4 regions of the Arsenophonus nasoniae genome follow, and region 1 is predicted to be linked to each of the others. Evidence: predicted binding sites of a transcription regulator. Region 1 holds the regulator's gene; each other region holds the start of a gene.
The links. Region 1 encodes Fur, which represses iron uptake genes when iron is present. Its sites were predicted from a motif close to ATAATAATGAGAACNACTATCAA; they were not measured.
Positions count from the first base shown of each region.

Region 1 (4,211 bases):
CAAATAGGATCAAAGGCAAAAATTAACGCTTAAACATGACACAAGTCGCCAGTAAGCTCACATTTATCTGTTTTACTGGCTATGTCTCATTTCAGTTGCTCACTAATAGACTGCTTTATCAATAGGATATATTTTATCTGATAGTAGCGATAGTTATCTTGCTAGGGTATGATTGTTTTAAGTAACTAGCAAATTTCCATCAACATTTAAATTTATGGCAAAAGAGCAGACTGATCGCACAACCCGGGATCTATTCGCCGATGAACTTAGACCTGGGCGTCCGAAAACCAATCCCTTATCTCGACATGAACAATTAAAAATTAATAAACGTAATCAATTAAAACGTGATAAAAGCAAAGGATTACGTCGTATCGAATTAAAAATCAATGAGCGGGCTGTTGCGGCATTAAATATGCTAGCCCAAGAACAAAAAATAAGCCGTAGTGAACTAATAGAACAAATATTACTGACACAATTAGCAAAGAAAAACTGATGAGTTGCAGTTTTACTAGTTTATTTTGTCTAAAACACACAAAATTGACAGAATTATGCAGTTATTTTCGTCAAAATAATGGTCATTTAATTATTTATTAATCAACTGTTATTATCTTTCCTATTACTACTGTTAGTAACAATAAGATAACTAAACAACGCAAATTAAAATCAAGAGGTTTATTTACTTTATGGCAATCATAGGTATCTTCTTCGGCAGTGATACTGGCAATACAGAAAATATTGCCAAAATGATCCAAGAAAAACTTGGCGGCGCTGATATTGCTGAAATTCATGATATTGCTAAAAGCAGTAAAGAGGATATTGAAGCATTTGATATTTTACTATTCGGTATTCCTACCTGGTATTATGGTGAAGCACAGTGTGATTGGGACGATTTCTTTCCGACATTGGAAGAAATTGATTTTGAAGGTAAGCTGGTGGCTATTTTTGGTTGTGGCGATCAAGAGGATTATGCGGAATATTTTTGTGATGCCATGGGTACAGTGAAAGAGATTATTGAATCTAACGGTGCTAGCATTATTGGTCACTGGCCAACCGAAGGTTACCACTTCGAAGCATCAAAAGGACTCGCTGATGACACTCACTTTATTGGTCTTGCGATTGATGAAGACAGGCAACCAGAACTAACCGATGAGCGAGTGCAAAATTGGGTAAAACAAATATCCGACGAGCTAGAATTGCCAGCCATCATCCATAGATAGATGTCAATTTTTTTTGTACATGATAATTCCTGCAAATTGTGTAATGATATTAAGACATATATAATTGTAAAATTAGTATGAAAGAAACAGTATGCTACTGTTAACAATGTTTTGATATTATTGAATTCACTACTAATGCAACAAGGTAGGATCCGTATGACCGACAACAATAAAGCATTGAAGAATGCAGGGCTTAAAGTAACACTTCCACGTTTGAAAATTTTAGAGGTATTACAAGAGCCAGAGTGCCATCACGTCAGTGCGGAAGATCTCTATAAAAAACTCATTGATATGGAGGAAGAGATTGGCCTCGCAACGGTTTATCGTGTACTTAACCAATTTGATGAAGCTGGTATTGTTACTCGTCATAACTTTGAAGGCGGTAAATCAGTTTTTGAGCTGACACAACAACATCACCACGATCACTTAATTTGCTTAGATTGTGGTAAAGTTATTGAATTTAGTGATGAATCGATTGAAACAAGACAAAAAAACATCGCTGAGCGTCATGGTATTAAACTCTCTAATCACAGTCTCTATCTCTATGGACATTGCTCCAAAAAAGACCATTGTGATGAAAACGACTTGGGGCATCCAGCCCGGAATAGTAAAGAAGAAAAATAACCCTGCCTATCACTGTTTTTGTTATTAATCAGTTGAAAATAAAAGGAGAATAGAAGCGAATTTCTCCTTTTATTTTACCACAATATTTTGCTTTATTGTTCCACCTAAAAATTAGCCAAGATTTTAACAATTTTTTCATTTTACCTTCCAAACAATGAGATATCAGTTGAAAAGTATTATGCCTTACACGGTTGCCACTTATTCAGTTACAAATAATCACTCATCTATAACATCCTTATGTATGACACAACAAATAATTTATGCTTGGCCTATTGTAGGCGATGGCGCTAACATCTTGCTTGACATGCAACTTACCCTTGCGGTTCAATTCCCCGCTTACGTAACTCCTTCCTTAAGATACGCATGATCCACATCGCTAAAGAAGTATCACCATCTTTTTTGGCCTGTTCTTCGTGCTGCTCACGAAATTTCTCCGTAAGACGCATTTGATATTGTGGCGAACGCTTTTCTTTTGGCATTGAAATTGGTAATTACCAGATATTGTGATGTTTAGATGGTAACTATTATTGTAATGATACAGTAACCATAAAACAACGAAGCCCGCAGGTGCTACCAACACCTACGAGCCTCTCACCACAACATTAACAGGAGTAATGCTATGGCTTGTAGTGGTCTAATAAAACTGTAGAGATTTATAGCTTATAATTAAGCAAAATCTTATAGGTATAAATATGACCCGAAAAGTAAAAGTAACCTTTAGCGGAAAGCAAAAACTGGAATATGCAAAACTCATGGTTGAAGGTGGATATAGCAATATCCAAGTTGAAAAAATATCCGGTGCGGGTAAATCTGCCGTATCACGATGGAAGCAACAATATCTTGCCGAGTTAAATGGGAATACGCCTGTAAAATCAAAAGCGTTAACACCCGAGCAACAGCGCATACAAGAATTAGAAGTTCAACTTAAGCGTGCTCAGAGGGATAATGACATATTAAAAAAAGCCGCGGCTTACTTCATCCTCGACAATCAAAACTCAAAATCGTGAAGCAACTGAAAATCATGTACCCCAATTTTACGGTCACTGAGTTATGCCATCTTTTTGAAGTAAGCAGCAGTAGTTTTTATTATGAAACGAAAATACCGACAGTTGAAAATGAAAGACTGTGTGGCGAAATCAAACGTATTTTTTATACATCGGGTCAAATTTATGGCAAAAGACGTATTCAAGCCGAGTTAAAGGGTTTAGGGCACCAAATTGGCACTTATAAAATATCGAACATCATGAAATTAAATCAATTAGTTGCAATTAGACCAACGAAAAAGCACTACTATCACTCATCGGGTAACGAACATCGATATGCCCCTAATTTGCTTAAACGACAATTTTCCCCTGAACAGCATAATCACTATTATGTCGGGGATATCACGTATATTAGACATCACTATGGGTGGAGCTATTTAGCCTGTGTGTTGGATTTAGCCACCAAAGAAATTATTGGTTATGCCTTATCAACAAAACCGGATTCGAAATTAGTGAAAGAAGCCTTAGATAACGCAATTGAACGGCAATTACCGGATACGACAAGTTTGATGTTCCATTCAGATCAAGGTTGCCAATATTCATCGGAGGAGCTTAGGGCGCACCTCTTTGAACGGAAAATAACTCAAAGCATGAGTCGGCGAGGTAATTGCCTCGATAATGCCGTGATGGAAAGATTTTTTAGGAGTTTAAAGACAGAAAGACTTAACCGTTTATCGTTTATGAATCATCAATCTGTTGTCTGTGAAGTTGAAAATTATATTCAGTTTTACAATTATTATCGACGCCATTCAACGATTGGTTATTTAACGCCACATCAAAAATATCATGAACTAAAAAATGCCGCTTAGATCTTCTACAGAATTTGTTGACCATTACATCAATCATTGGGGGTGCACAATGCTGTCTGATAGCAACATTCTTTTTTCCGAGTTAGCTGATGTGCTTCGCAAGCTAGATATCTCACATTTGAGTACCGATGAAATGCTACAGTTGGCAAATAGTAGTGAAGAGTGCTGGGCTGGATTGTGTCATAATTTACATTTTCTAGCGAAAACCCTGGTTTCTTTGGCAGATAATAAAGTATCAGAGTTTTCTCTGGAAAGCCTATGTCAATTAGGGCATGGGTTGTCGGCAACGGCGCTTCCATTTGAATTATCAATGGAAGCGCTAATAACGTCTATTTCTCTTTTACGCACCTGGGCGCACAGCTTGAAATTGTATTCATTACCTCAAGGAAATATTTTAACACTGATCAAAATAGGATCAAAAAGTGGTAGCGACTAGGTTGTCAAACTGCTTGCTGATACAAAGTACGAATATGCGCTACATATCTGCTATGAGCAGCCAAGGCGCTATCTTTTTTCTC
Region 1 covers NZ_CP038613.1:1,103,077-1,107,287, reverse strand. The annotation lists gene ArsFIN_RS05320 (type I secretion system permease/ATPase) at 1-33, shown strand, start outside; gene ybfE (LexA regulated protein) at 215-493, shown strand; gene fldA (flavodoxin FldA) at 684-1,217, shown strand; gene fur (ferric iron uptake transcriptional regulator) at 1,374-1,841, shown strand; gene ArsFIN_RS28125 (hypothetical protein) at 2,153-2,287, opposite strand; one part of gene ArsFIN_RS05300 (IS3 family transposase) at 2,534-2,813, shown strand; one part of gene ArsFIN_RS05300 (IS3 family transposase) at 2,813-3,693, shown strand; gene ArsFIN_RS05295 (hypothetical protein) at 3,743-4,129, shown strand; gene ArsFIN_RS05290 (lipase family protein) at 4,134-4,211, opposite strand, start outside.

Region 2 (4,211 bases), 1.8 Mb from region 1:
ATATGGTTATTAAATATAAAAAATATTACACTATTGATTTATTACTAATGTAATTGAATCGAAACTGGGTATTTAATTACCCAGTTTTGACAATATTAGCAATACACTATTTTGTACTCTGTGACATCTCCATGCCAACTAATCCCACTTTAAGGTAACCAGATTTACGTAATAAGTTCATTACATCCATAATCCTTTCATAATTTACTGTTTTATCTGCTTGAAAAAAAATAGTGGTTTCTTTATTGTTTGTACCGGTTATCTGATCCAATGCTGATGCCAATTGTTCCTGCGAGACATTTTGCTCTCCAACATACATTAGACCATTAGCTTTCACAGTTAAAAATAACGGTTTTTCCGGTCTAGGTTGAGGTTTAGCTGTAGAAGCCGGTAAATTAACTTTAATATCAACTGTCGCTAAAGGTGACGCAACCATGAAAATAATTAGTAAAACCAGCATTACATCAATAAATGGTGTAACATTAATTTCATGCATTTCACCATTATCATTTAAATCATCGTTTAAACGGATCGCCATAAGCACTTACCTTTTTTTATTACTATCAGCTAAATCCAAATCTCTACCTAATAATACCGTAGCCTGAGCAGCTACATCGCCCAGTTGACCTCGATAAGTATTAATCATGCGCGCAAATAAATTATAGATAACCACTGCTGGTATCGCGGCTACCAGCCCTATTGCCGTGGCTAACAAAGCTTCTGCTATGCCAGGCGCAACAACAGCTAAATTAGTCGTTTGAGAGTGGGCTATACCAATAAAGCTATTCATAATTCCCCAGACTGTACCAAATAAACCAATGAAGGGGGAAATTGCCCCTATCGTTGCTAAATAACCATTACCTCGCCCCATGTAACGACTAATTGAAGCAACAGCTCTTTCAAGGCGAAAACTGGCACGATCTTTGGTTCCATTTAAATCATGACTACCGGCTGATAATGTTTTTTCCGCCACAACTTCATCATATAATTTTCGAGTAACACTATTTTTTTTAAATGTTGCAGCAATTCCTATCGCATCATCAAGTGATTTTACTTTAGATAATTTTTGCTGTTCTTTTTGTAGCTGTCGATATGCTCCAATCATTTCAATGCCTTTTGAGAAAAACAGAGCCCAAGTAATGATTGAAGCAACAATTAATCCTAGCATGACTGCTTTCACAACCATGTCAGCATGCTGATACATACTCCAAATCGAAAGATCTTGATCAAATCCTCGTTGTGCAGTTAATAAATTAGGTTCCTGTTGTAGCGCCGCTAAATTTTTTTCAGTGGCAAAATCTTTCTCACTTGCTTGCACTTCATTAGCTGAAGTCGTTGGAAGTGAATTTGCAATGGATATATCTTGCTGATTAGGTATATTAACAGGCAGAGACTGCTCAGACAGGTCTGCCAGATTTGTCTCGGCGAATGTTATATTTATCAAACTTATTGCCAATAAAATAGAAGCTATCAATTTACGCATCAGTTGGCTATCACTCTTCTGTTATTTAACGCGATCTTTTAGCTGATCATATCCTATGCCAGCTAGTCTATTCGTAGTAAATCTTTTTTTACCACACTTACATTATGTAAAACTTACTGATCATACCAGACATTAAATCATTTGATAGTAATTATCATTACTATTTGATGAATTTTTTATTTATTTACTTGTTATCAATAAGTTTGCTGCAATTTGACTTGTTCTAATAACAAGTGGCCACAACAGACATTTCCCATTTTTAATATTCTTTTCTCTGAGATAGACACTTTTTATTCAACTTGCTTTTATACTAAACGCGTGAATAAATTCAACATAATCCAGCTTTTTAAGGTAAACTGGCAACTATATCGGTTCTTCATTGGTTGTTATTAACAGGGTAAGCTATGCAAGTTCTCAATGAAATCGTGATGGCAATTTGGCATCATGATTTTACTAAACTAATTAATCCCGATATTTTATGGATTATTTATGCAGTACTTTTTACCATTATCGTATTAGAAAATGGTATTCTTCCTGCAGCATTTCTGCCAGGAGATACGCTACTTATTCTTTCCGGTGCTTTAATTGCAAAAGGTGTTCTTTCCTTTATTCCGACAATTATTATTTTAACTGTTGCCGCTAGCCTAGGTTGCTGGTTAGGTTTTTTACAGGGGCGATGGCTTAGCGATACGAATATAATAAAACAATGGTTAAAACAGATCCCACAAGAGTATTACGATCGTGCAAACCGATTATTCAATAACCAAGGCTTATATGCGCTTTTGATCGGTCGTTTTTTAGCTTTTGTTCGCACACTATTGCCGGTTTTAGCCGGACTTTCGACCTTAAACCACCGCCGCTTTCAATTATTCAATTGGCTTAGCGGCCTATTATGGATTGGGATCATTGTTTCTCTAGGTTACTCAATAAATCAAATTCCTTTTATCAAACGCCACGAAAATATTGTCATGAATATTTTAATATTCTTACCTATACTGCTTCTCATTAGCGGATTCATCGGCTCACTTGTCGTATATTGGAAACATAAAAAAAACAAATAAATATCATGGGTTTTATTAAAGCATAATAAGAAAATGGCCCTTCGAGTAGGGCCATTGCAAATAGCGAGTAATCGTTAATGTCGGATCATTTTATGCATCTCTTGGACAGAGATTACCTGCTCTGTAGGATCAGCATTGAGGGAAATCGCTGTCGCAAAGCCGCCATTAATAGTGGTATCATAATTTACTTTATATTGTAATGCGCTACGACGAATAAGCTTCGAATCTTCTATTGCACGACGACCTGCGGTTGTATTGACAATATAACTGTATTCACCATTTTTTATTCTATCCTGAATATGAGGGCGCCCCTCATGAACTTTATTAACTAAACGCGGGTTAATTCCTGCCTCACCCAATACAATTGCCGTGCCATGAGTTGCATCTAACTCAAAACCATGCTCAATTAATTTAGCCGCTAAATCAACCACCTTGGCTTTATCATTTTCTCTTACAGAGAGTAATGCCCGCCCGGATTTTTTCATCGTAGAAGAACAACCAAACATGGCTTTAGCAAATGCTTCGGCAAAAGTACGACCTATACCCATAACTTCACCGGTAGAACGCATTTCTGGTCCCAAAATAGGATCAACACCAGGGAATTTATTAAATGGCAATACGACTTCTTTAACCGAATAGTAAGGTGGAATAATTTCTTTGGTTACACCCTGTTTCTCTAAAGATTGTCCGACCATGACGCGAGCGGCTACTTTTGCCAGTGCTATGCCTGTTGCTTTTGATACAAAAGGCACTGTACGTGCAGCACGCGGATTTACTTCGATTAAATAAACTTCATTATCTTTAACGGCAAATTGCACATTCACTAATCCTCGAACACGTAGTTCAAAGGCCAGCTTTTTTACCTGCTCACGCATGACATTCTGTATATTCTGACTCAAGGTATAAGGTGGCAAGGAACAGGCAGAATCACCGGAGTGAACGCCAGCTTGTTCAATATGCTCCATAATACCACCAATTAAAACGGTTTCCCCATCACAGATAGCATCGACATCAACCTCAATGGCATCATCCAGAAAATGATCGAGTAAAACTGGCGCATCATTGGAAACACTCACCGCGGTCTGAAAGTACCGTCGTAAGTCAGTTTCATCGTAGACAATCTCCATTGCCCGACCACCTAAAACATAAGAAGGACGTACAACTAAGGGGTAACCAATACTATGAGCCTTTTCTATCGCCTGTTCAATAGTGGTAACCGTGGCGTTTTCTGGTTGTTTCAGTCCTAAACGGGCCACTGCTTGTTGAAAACGCTCACGATCTTCAGCTCGATCAATCGCATCTGGGCTAGTGCCAATAATAGGAACGCCCGCTTCTTCTAAAGCAAGCGCTAATTTTAATGGTGTCTGGCCACCATACTGCACAATGACACCTTCAGGCTGTTCAATCCTAACTATTTCTAATACATCTTCTAATGTTACTGGTTCAAAATAGAGACGATCAGAAGTATCATAATCGGTAGAAACTGTTTCTGGATTACAGTTTACCATTATTGTTTGATAGCCATCTTCACGTAACGCCAACGCAGCATGAACACAACAATAATCAAATTCAATGCCTTGACCGATGCGGTTAGGTCCACCACCTAGTACCATAATCTTAGATTGAGTATTGTCAGGATTGGCTTCACATTCATCTTCATAAGTGGA
Region 2 covers NZ_CP038613.1:3,203,585-3,207,795, forward strand. The annotation lists gene exbD (TonB system transport protein ExbD) at 107-538, opposite strand; gene exbB (tonB-system energizer ExbB) at 545-1,483, opposite strand; gene ArsFIN_RS16305 (DedA family protein) at 1,888-2,544, shown strand; gene carB (carbamoyl-phosphate synthase large subunit) at 2,619-4,211, opposite strand, start outside.
Region 2: exbB (tonB-system energizer ExbB) is a predicted target of Fur. The motif match lies at 1,625-1,647, and genes of this name have one in related genera.

Region 3 (4,211 bases), 930 kb from region 1:
GAACACGGCAAAGGTTTTCGCTCCAGCTATGGCCGACAATTTTTTGGTAACCAGCTTTATCAAATACTTTGTCACATTAAAACCGCGTTTGATCCCTTTAATCAATTAAATCCAGGAAAAATATGCTCATCGCTTAATGTAGAGCTTCCGTTAATACCGATCGATACAGTGAAAAGAGGAACTTATGATCGCATCATCCCGATTAATGTAAGGCAAACTTTTGAGCGTGTCATGGCATGTAACGGCAATGGTTTATGTTTTAATTTTGATGTTAATAGTCCAATGTGCCCTTCGATGAAAATATCACAACAACGCATTCATTCACCTAAAGGAAGGGCAACTTTAATGCGAGAGTGGTTAAGGTTACAGGTTAAGCATGGCATAAACCTAAAGTTATTTGCCGAGGATATCAAGAGTTATAAACTCTCTTGGTGGCAAAAAATAACACGCTTATACCATACCTTGCGAGCTAAGTGTGGACAATATGATTTTTCCCATGAAGTAAAAGAAGCGATGGCGGGCTGTTTAGCTTGTAAAGCATGTTCAACTCAATGCCCAGTTAAAATTGATGTTCCCACTTTTAGAGCAAAATTTTTAGCGCTCTATTATAGCCGCTATTTGCGACCAATCAGTGACTATGTTGTTGCCAGTATTGAATTGACTTTACCGTTAATGGCAAAGCATCCACGTTGGTTTAATTTTATCTTACAGCAAAAGTGGATACAAACTTTAAGTTACAAGGTGATTGGATTAACAGATTTTCCTCAACTTTCTACGCCCAGTTTACAACAACAATTGGCTGCGCATGCAGCATTATCACTGTCATTGTCGCAGTTAGAAAGTTTATCAGAAAAGATGCGCAGTCAATTTGTTTTTATCGTCCAAGACCCCTTTACTAGCTATTATGATGCTAAGGTGGTTGCTGATTTTATTCATTTAATTGAACGATTAGGTTATCGGCCGATATTATTGCCCTTTTTAGCTAATGGAAAAGCGTTACATATTAAGGGATATTTAACCCGTTTTGCCGAAACAGCACAAAAGACAGCGAATTTTCTTAACCGTTTAGCTAAATTATCAATTCCTATGGTCGGTATCGATCCAGCTCTAGTGCTCTGTTATCGCGATGAATATAATCAAATTCTCGGTAATAAACGTGGTGATTTTGAGGTTAAATTAGTTAATGAATGGCTGATAACAGCACTAGCGTCAAAGCCCGTATCGAAGTTAACAACTGAAAAATGGTATTTATTGGGGCACTGTACCGAAATGTCATTGCTCGCTGCTAGTGCTCAGCATTGGATTAAAATTTTTGCTCAATTCGGTTGTCAACTTATTAATGTGAATGTTGGCTGTTGCGGGATGGCAGGAACTTATGGTCATGAAGTTAAACATTTGGCAAATTCAAAGGGAATTTATGCCTTATCTTGGGGAAATCAATTACAAAAATTACCCCTAAAACGCTGTTTAGCAACTGGCTATTCCTGCCGTAGTCAAGTAAAGCGAATGGAGAAGGAATAATAAAACATCCATTACAAGCACTATTGGAGATTATTAAATGATTTGGCAACGTCCTTATACCCTCGAAGAAATTAATAGTTGGAGTAAAAACAGCATTTTATCCCATTTAGGTATTGTTATGCTAAGTATCAGCGATGATACCATTGAAGCAACAATGCCGGTTGATCAACGTACCATGCAACCGTTTGGATTATTACATGGTGGTGCTTCGGTGGTATTAGCTGAATCGTTAGGCTCGATAGCCGGTTATCTGTGTACTCAAGGTGAGCAAAAAGTGGTCGGTACTGAAATTAACGCTAGCCATATTAGGCCAGTATCTTCAGGCAAAGTGCGTGGCGTGTGTAGCGCGATCCATCTAGGGCGACGGCAACAAGTCTGGTCGATAAAAATTTTTGATGAACAATTAAAACTGAGCTGTATTTGCCGTTTGACAACCGCAATAATTTAATGGCGCGTGATTAAGAACAAAAGTAAATTTTTTTGCAACACTTTGGTTTTCACCTGAAACATTTATAAATTTGCTGGTTAATTTTATTTTTAATATATTTATCAGTGAATTAAAATAAATAATGAATTGAAAATTGTGAAATTATAGTAAAATAAATGCCACTTTTTGCTGAAAAAATATGCTAATGAAAATATCCTCTTAAAATAAATGGTTGAAGTGAGAAATGTTATCATTACCATATATAATATTAAGCAAAAAAAGTCTAGTTACTTACATAGTATAATATAGTGAAAATATTAGTTTAGTGAGGTCAATAATGGCAGAGCATGTTGATACTTTTTCTTTAAATGAAACAACCTGGCAGGGCCTTACCATGACCGATAAAGCGGCTGCTCAAATTCGTAAATTAATGAAAAAAAATCCTGATAGTCAGGGATTATCTCTTAATATCAAACAATCAGGCTGTGCAGGATTTGGTTATGTTATTGCATTGATTGATAATCCAACCAAAGAATATTTGCTGTTTGAAAATAATGGCGCCAAACTTTTTGTGCCTCTAAAAGCAATGCCATTTATTGATGGCACTGAGGTTGATTATGTTCGTGAGGGACTTAATCAAGTATTTAAATTTAATAATCCTAAAGCTCAGCACGCTTGTGGTTGTGGTGAAAGCTTTGGTATTTAAGCGAATTAAATTATGTCACAGCGTAATATAGAAATTGGTGATGATGTTCAACAATGGTTAGTGGAACATCGTTATAAAGAGGGGTTTTTCACTCAGGTTGCAACGGATGAATTAGCTAAAGGCCTCAATGAAGAGGTTATCAAAGCCATTTCAGCCAAACGTAATGAACCTGATTGGATGTTACAGTTTCGTTTAGAAGCTTATCAACATTGGTTGGGTATGGAAGAGCCACACTGGCTTAAAGGCTATTATCCTGATTTAAACTATCAGGAATATAGTTATTATGCAGCGCCATCCTGTAATAGTTGCGATGAAAATTGTCATGCTGAAATTGATTCATCAGCTGACGAGAGTAATACCCATAGCAATAATTATCTGACCGCAGAAGTTGAAGAAGCATTCAATAAACTAGGCGTGCCAGTACGTGAGGGCAAATCGGTTGCGGTAGATGCTATCTTTGACTCGGTTTCAGTTTCGACAACCTATCGTAGCGAATTAGCAAAACTGGGTATTATTTTTTGTTCTTTCGGTGAGGCAATCCAACAATATCCTGAATTAGTAAAAAAATATATCGGTACGGTTGTTTCTAATCGGGATAATTTTTTTGCTGCATTGAATTCTGCTGTCGCTTCTGATGGCACATTTGTTTATGTGCCAAAAGGTGTTCGTTGCCCGATGGAATTATCAACCTATTTTCGTATTAATGCGGCTAAGACAGGTCAGTTTGAGCGCACTATCTTGGTTGCTGATGAAGGCAGCTACGTTAGTTATATTGAGGGATGCTCTGCGCCAGTGCGAGAGAGTTATCAATTACATGCCGCTGTAGTTGAAGTTATTATTCATAAGGATGCTGAAGTAAAATATTCTACCGTACAAAACTGGTTTTCAGGGGGTGAAAGTGAAACTGGTGGAATTTTAAATTTTGTCACTAAACGCGCCTTATGTGAGGGAGAAAATGCCAAAATGTCCTGGACGCAGTCTGAAACAGGATCGGCAATTACTTGGAAATATCCCAGTGTTATTCTGCAAGGGGATAATTCAGTGGGCGAATTTTTTTCAGTTGCATTAACCAATGGTAATCAACAGGCTGATACCGGTACAAAAATGATCCATATTGGTAAGAATACGCATTCGACAATTATTTCCAAAGGAATTTCAGCTGGCCGCAGTCAAAATAGTTACCGCGGTTTAGTAAAGATTTTACCGACTGCAGAAAATGCCAGAAATTATACCCAATGTGATTCTATGTTAATTGGCACAGAATGTGGCGCGCATACCTTTCCTTATATCGAAGTAAAAAATAGTAGCGCTCAGTTAGAGCATGAAGCCACGACATCGCGTATTGGTGAAGATCAACTTTTTTATTGTTTACAACGTGGCATTAGTGAGGATGACGCCATTTCCATGATAGTAAATGGTTTCTGTAAAGATGTTTTTTCTAAATTACCGTTAGAGTTTGCCGTAGAAGCGCAAAAATTGTTAGCAATTAGCTTGGAACATAGTGTGGGTTAATAGTTCCTATTAAAAGAATACTAAGTTATTCAAAGGCCAATGAAA
Region 3 covers NZ_CP038613.1:2,037,968-2,042,178, reverse strand. The annotation lists partial or broken gene ydiJ (D-2-hydroxyglutarate dehydrogenase YdiJ) at 1-1,562, shown strand, start outside; gene ArsFIN_RS10240 (hotdog fold thioesterase) at 1,559-1,969, shown strand; gene sufA (Fe-S cluster assembly scaffold SufA) at 2,286-2,654, shown strand; gene sufB (Fe-S cluster assembly protein SufB) at 2,667-4,166, shown strand; gene sufC (Fe-S cluster assembly ATPase SufC) at 4,211-4,211, shown strand, end outside.
Region 3: sufA (Fe-S cluster assembly scaffold SufA) is a predicted target of Fur. The motif match lies at 2,186-2,208, and genes of this name have one in related genera.

Region 4 (4,211 bases), 290 kb from region 1:
CAAGTTTGTAATAGTAATGTTTTTACGTGGGGTACATGGTAGACCGGTAATTCCATGATAAAAGGCGAAGAAGCCCCCCGTGCAATAGTATATTTCAATAACAATCCGGTTAGGATAGCAATAATGATACCTAATAAATAAAGAGAAAAAACAATACTTGCCCCATTTTTGCCAAAAAAAGCGGCCGCAAAGACAGCAAAGATAGCCAGTCTTGCACCGCAAGACATAAAGGGCGCCATCAAAATGGTGATTAATCGTTCACGCGGGGTATCTAATGTCCGTGCTCCCATAATAGCTGGCACATTACAACCAAAACCGACAATTAAAGGAACAAAAGATTTACCAGGCAGACCTAGTGCTTGCATTAGCCTATCCATGACAAATGCCGCGCGAGCCATATAACCTGAGTCTTCCAATATAGAAAGGAATAGATACATTAAACCAATTTGAGGAACTAAAGGTAATACCGTGTTGATACCTCCGCCTACCCCTTGGGCAAGGAAAACCGTCAGCCATTGTGGTAAATTAAAAGTATGGCCAATCCATTGAATTCCATGAATGAAAATGGCTTCTGAGCCACCTTCAAACAGGGGTTGTAATGCACCACCAATATTGATAGCAAGTATAAACATTAAATACATGATAAAAAGAAATGTAGGCAGCCCAAGCCAGCGATTAAGGACAATCTTGTCAATAAATTGCGTTAAGGTATTCGGTTTTGCCGTTTCAGTATTAATGACTGCTTCGCAAATGGTTGCAATAGTTTGATAGCGTGCATCAGCGATGATAAGTTCAGGCTCTTCAGGTTGTTTGGACTGCAAATGTGCTTTAATTTTACCTAATTTATCAGTGGGAATAGCGGTACGTTCGAGGCTATATATATCGCCTTCTAATATTTGTAGTGCTAACCAACGGCGCTGTTGATGACTGAATTTATTATGGTCGATAATTTGAGTTAATTTTTCTACTTCAGTGAGCAAAATATCGGGATAGTGGATGAGGGTTGCAATAAGATTATTACTATGTTGATCAATAGCTTGTTTTAATTTGCTAATACCTTTCGCGCGAGTCGATACGAGAGGGATAACAGGGCAACCTAGGCGTGTTTGTAGTTCATCAATATTAATGTGAATATTTTGGTTTTCAGCAATATCCAACATATTCAGTGCGACGATACAAGGTATACCTAATTCAATAAGTTGTATTGTTAGATAAAGATTTCGTTCGAGGTTAGCGGCATCGATAACATTGATCAACATATCCGCTTCGCCACTTAGGATGAAATGACAGGCAATTTGTTCATCGAGTGAGGTTTGTTCTGAAATCGTGGTTAATGAATAGGTGCCAGGCAAATCAACTAATTCAATATCGTATTCCGAGGTTGCAAAGCGGCCAACTTTTCGTTCAACGGTGACACCAGCCCAATTTCCAACACGTTGGCGCGCGCCTGTTAATTGATTAAAGAGTGTTGTTTTACCAGCGTTAGGGTTGCCAATAAGGCCAATAGTTAATGATTTCATAGTTCTGGGGTCAGATGAGTAATAAGCAATAGGCTATTTAATTATCATAAAAATATTTTTATACCGCTTAGTTGCCGGCATCGTCTAAATTTAATAGTGCAAGATCTTTTTTTCTTAAGATCAAGTTCATACGGCGAGTTTCTATTTGAATAGGATCACCGAGCGGTGCTATACGAATAACGCTAAAAAAAGATCCAGGTAACATGCCTAAAGAGAGTAACTTCTGACGGTAAGCTGGATTTATTTCTGTTGAAAATCCGACAATTTTGTATCGGTGATTAGGAAGAATTGACATAGACACTTCCACTATAAAGCCCAAAAAAACAAAGATACCGTAAATGGGTACCAGACGAATAGCAAATTTAATAGGAAATATTATCATTATCACATTAATAATGATAATCATAATTATGTGCTACTCGAATTAATTTAGCGCTTTTTTTAAATGACAGCAATTGATATTGATCAATAGTTCCCTAGTGAGTGAGCTATTGGCATCAAAATTAGTGTTAATTCATTATTTTTATTAAAAAAACGATTTTCTAAAATTGAATAGGGTAATAGCCTGATGCAAGATCAGACTATTAGCTATATAAATATTTTCTATTAGCGCTTTTTATTGAGTGCTGCCGCCAGCGCATCACTCATAACACTATTACCTAATGGCGTATTGTTTGGTTGGGATGTTTTAGTTGAACTGGCTGAGGGGGTATTTCTGCCTGTTTGTTGTTTATGACGATGTCGTGATGTATCTGCTGTTTTCTCATCTAGGCGCATAGTTAGCGCAATTCGTTTACGGTTTAAATCAATATCGATGACTTTAACGGTGATAATATCTCCTGCTTTGACTAAAGAATGCGGATCTTTAATAAATTTATCGGACAGGGAGGAGATGTGTACCAAGCCATCCTGGTGAACGCCAATATCCACAAATGCACCAAAATTGGTCACATTGGTTACCGAACCTTCTAATATCATGCCTACTTTAAGATCTTCCATTGTTTCAATGCCATCGACAAAAGAGGCTGTTTTAAATTCTGGTCGTGGGTCTCGTCCAGGCTTTTCTAATTGTTTTAAAATATCATTTACCGTCGGAATACCAAATTTGTCAGTAGTAAACTGTTCTGGTTTGAGATTATTGAGCACGCTCGTGTTACCCATAATCGTTTTCAAGGGTTGCTTAGTGGTTAATAAAATTTTTTCTACGATCGGATAAGCCTCAGGATGAACTGTTGAGGCATCGAGAGGATTATTCCCTGCCATGATGCGTAAAAAACCTGCACACTGCTCAAAAGCTTTTGTACCAAGACGCGTGACTTTCAATAGTTGTTTGCGGTCATTAAAACGTCCGTGTTCATTACGCCAATTAACGACATTTTGGGCAATTGTTTTATTTAGCCCTGCAACATGTGAAAGAAGAGCAACAGAGGCGGTATTGAGATCGACACCAACTGCGTTTACACAATCTTCGACTACCGTTGTTAATTTTTTAGCGAGTAAGGTTTGGTTAACATCATGTTGGTATTGACCAACACCAATTGATTTAGGATCGATTTTTACTAATTCCGCTAACGGGTCTTGTAAACGGCGAGCAATAGAGACTGCTCCACGTAAAGAAACATCGAGATTGGGAAATTCTTGAGCCGCTAACTCAGAGGCCGAGTAAACTGAAGCGCCAGATTCACTAACAATCACTTTTTGGGCGGTAATTTCGGGGTACTGTTTTTTAACTGCGGTAAAAAAGCGTTCAGTTTCACGCGAAGCAGTACCATTACCAATAGCGACCAAGGCAACTTTATATTTCTCGCATAAAGATGCAATAGTTGCTGCAGATTTTGTTGCTTGTCCGGTGTGAGGATAAATAGTGTCTGTAGTAATGAGTTTGCCAGTCCCATCAACAATGGCAACTTTAACGCCTGTACGTAAACCAGGATCTAATCCCATAGTGGTATGCATACCGGCAGGCGCTGCCATTAAAAGGTCATGTAGATTACGTGCGAAAACATGAATCGCTTCTTCTTCTGCTTTTTCCCGCAAGGTACCCATCAATTCTGTTTCAAGGTGTAACAGAATTTTGACTCGCCATGTCCAACTAATAACGGCTTTTCGCCACTTATCTGCTGGTGCATTATTTAGATGTAAGCCAAAGTGGCGAGTAATAATTTCTTCACAATAACTTTCTTTTGGCGATGGTTCAAATTGTGGATCGGCATTAAGTGATAATTGTAAAATACCCTCGTTACGGCCACGAAACATGGCAAGTGCTCGGTGGGATGGGATATGCGCAATAAGCTCATGGTGATCAAAATAATCGCTAAATTTTGCCCCTACTGTTTCTTTACCTTCGATAACTTTGGCTGTTAAGTGGGCATTTTTCCACAAATAATCACGAATTTTGCTAAGTAAATTTGCATCTTCAGCAAAGCGTTCCATTAGAATATAACGGGCACCATCAAGTGCAGCTTTAGTGTCATTAATATTTTTTTGTGGATCAATAAAGGTTTCGGCTATTTGTTCTGGTATCTGCTGGGGGTCATTCCATAATTGCTCCGCGAGTGGTGCTAAGCCTGCTTCAATTGCTATTTGGCCTCGTGTACGTCGTTTGGGTTTATATGGTAAATAGAGATCTTCGAGCTCAGTTTTACTAAAAGTGTTATTAATCGCTTCAGCAAGCTCAGCGGTAAGCTTTCC
Region 4 covers NZ_CP038613.1:809,383-813,593, forward strand. The annotation lists gene feoB (Fe(2+) transporter permease subunit FeoB) at 1-1,520, opposite strand, end outside; gene feoA (ferrous iron transporter A) at 1,588-1,815, opposite strand; gene ArsFIN_RS03790 (Tex family protein) at 2,127-4,211, opposite strand, start outside.
Region 4: feoA (ferrous iron transporter A) is a predicted target of Fur. The motif match lies at 1,910-1,932, and genes of this name have one in related genera.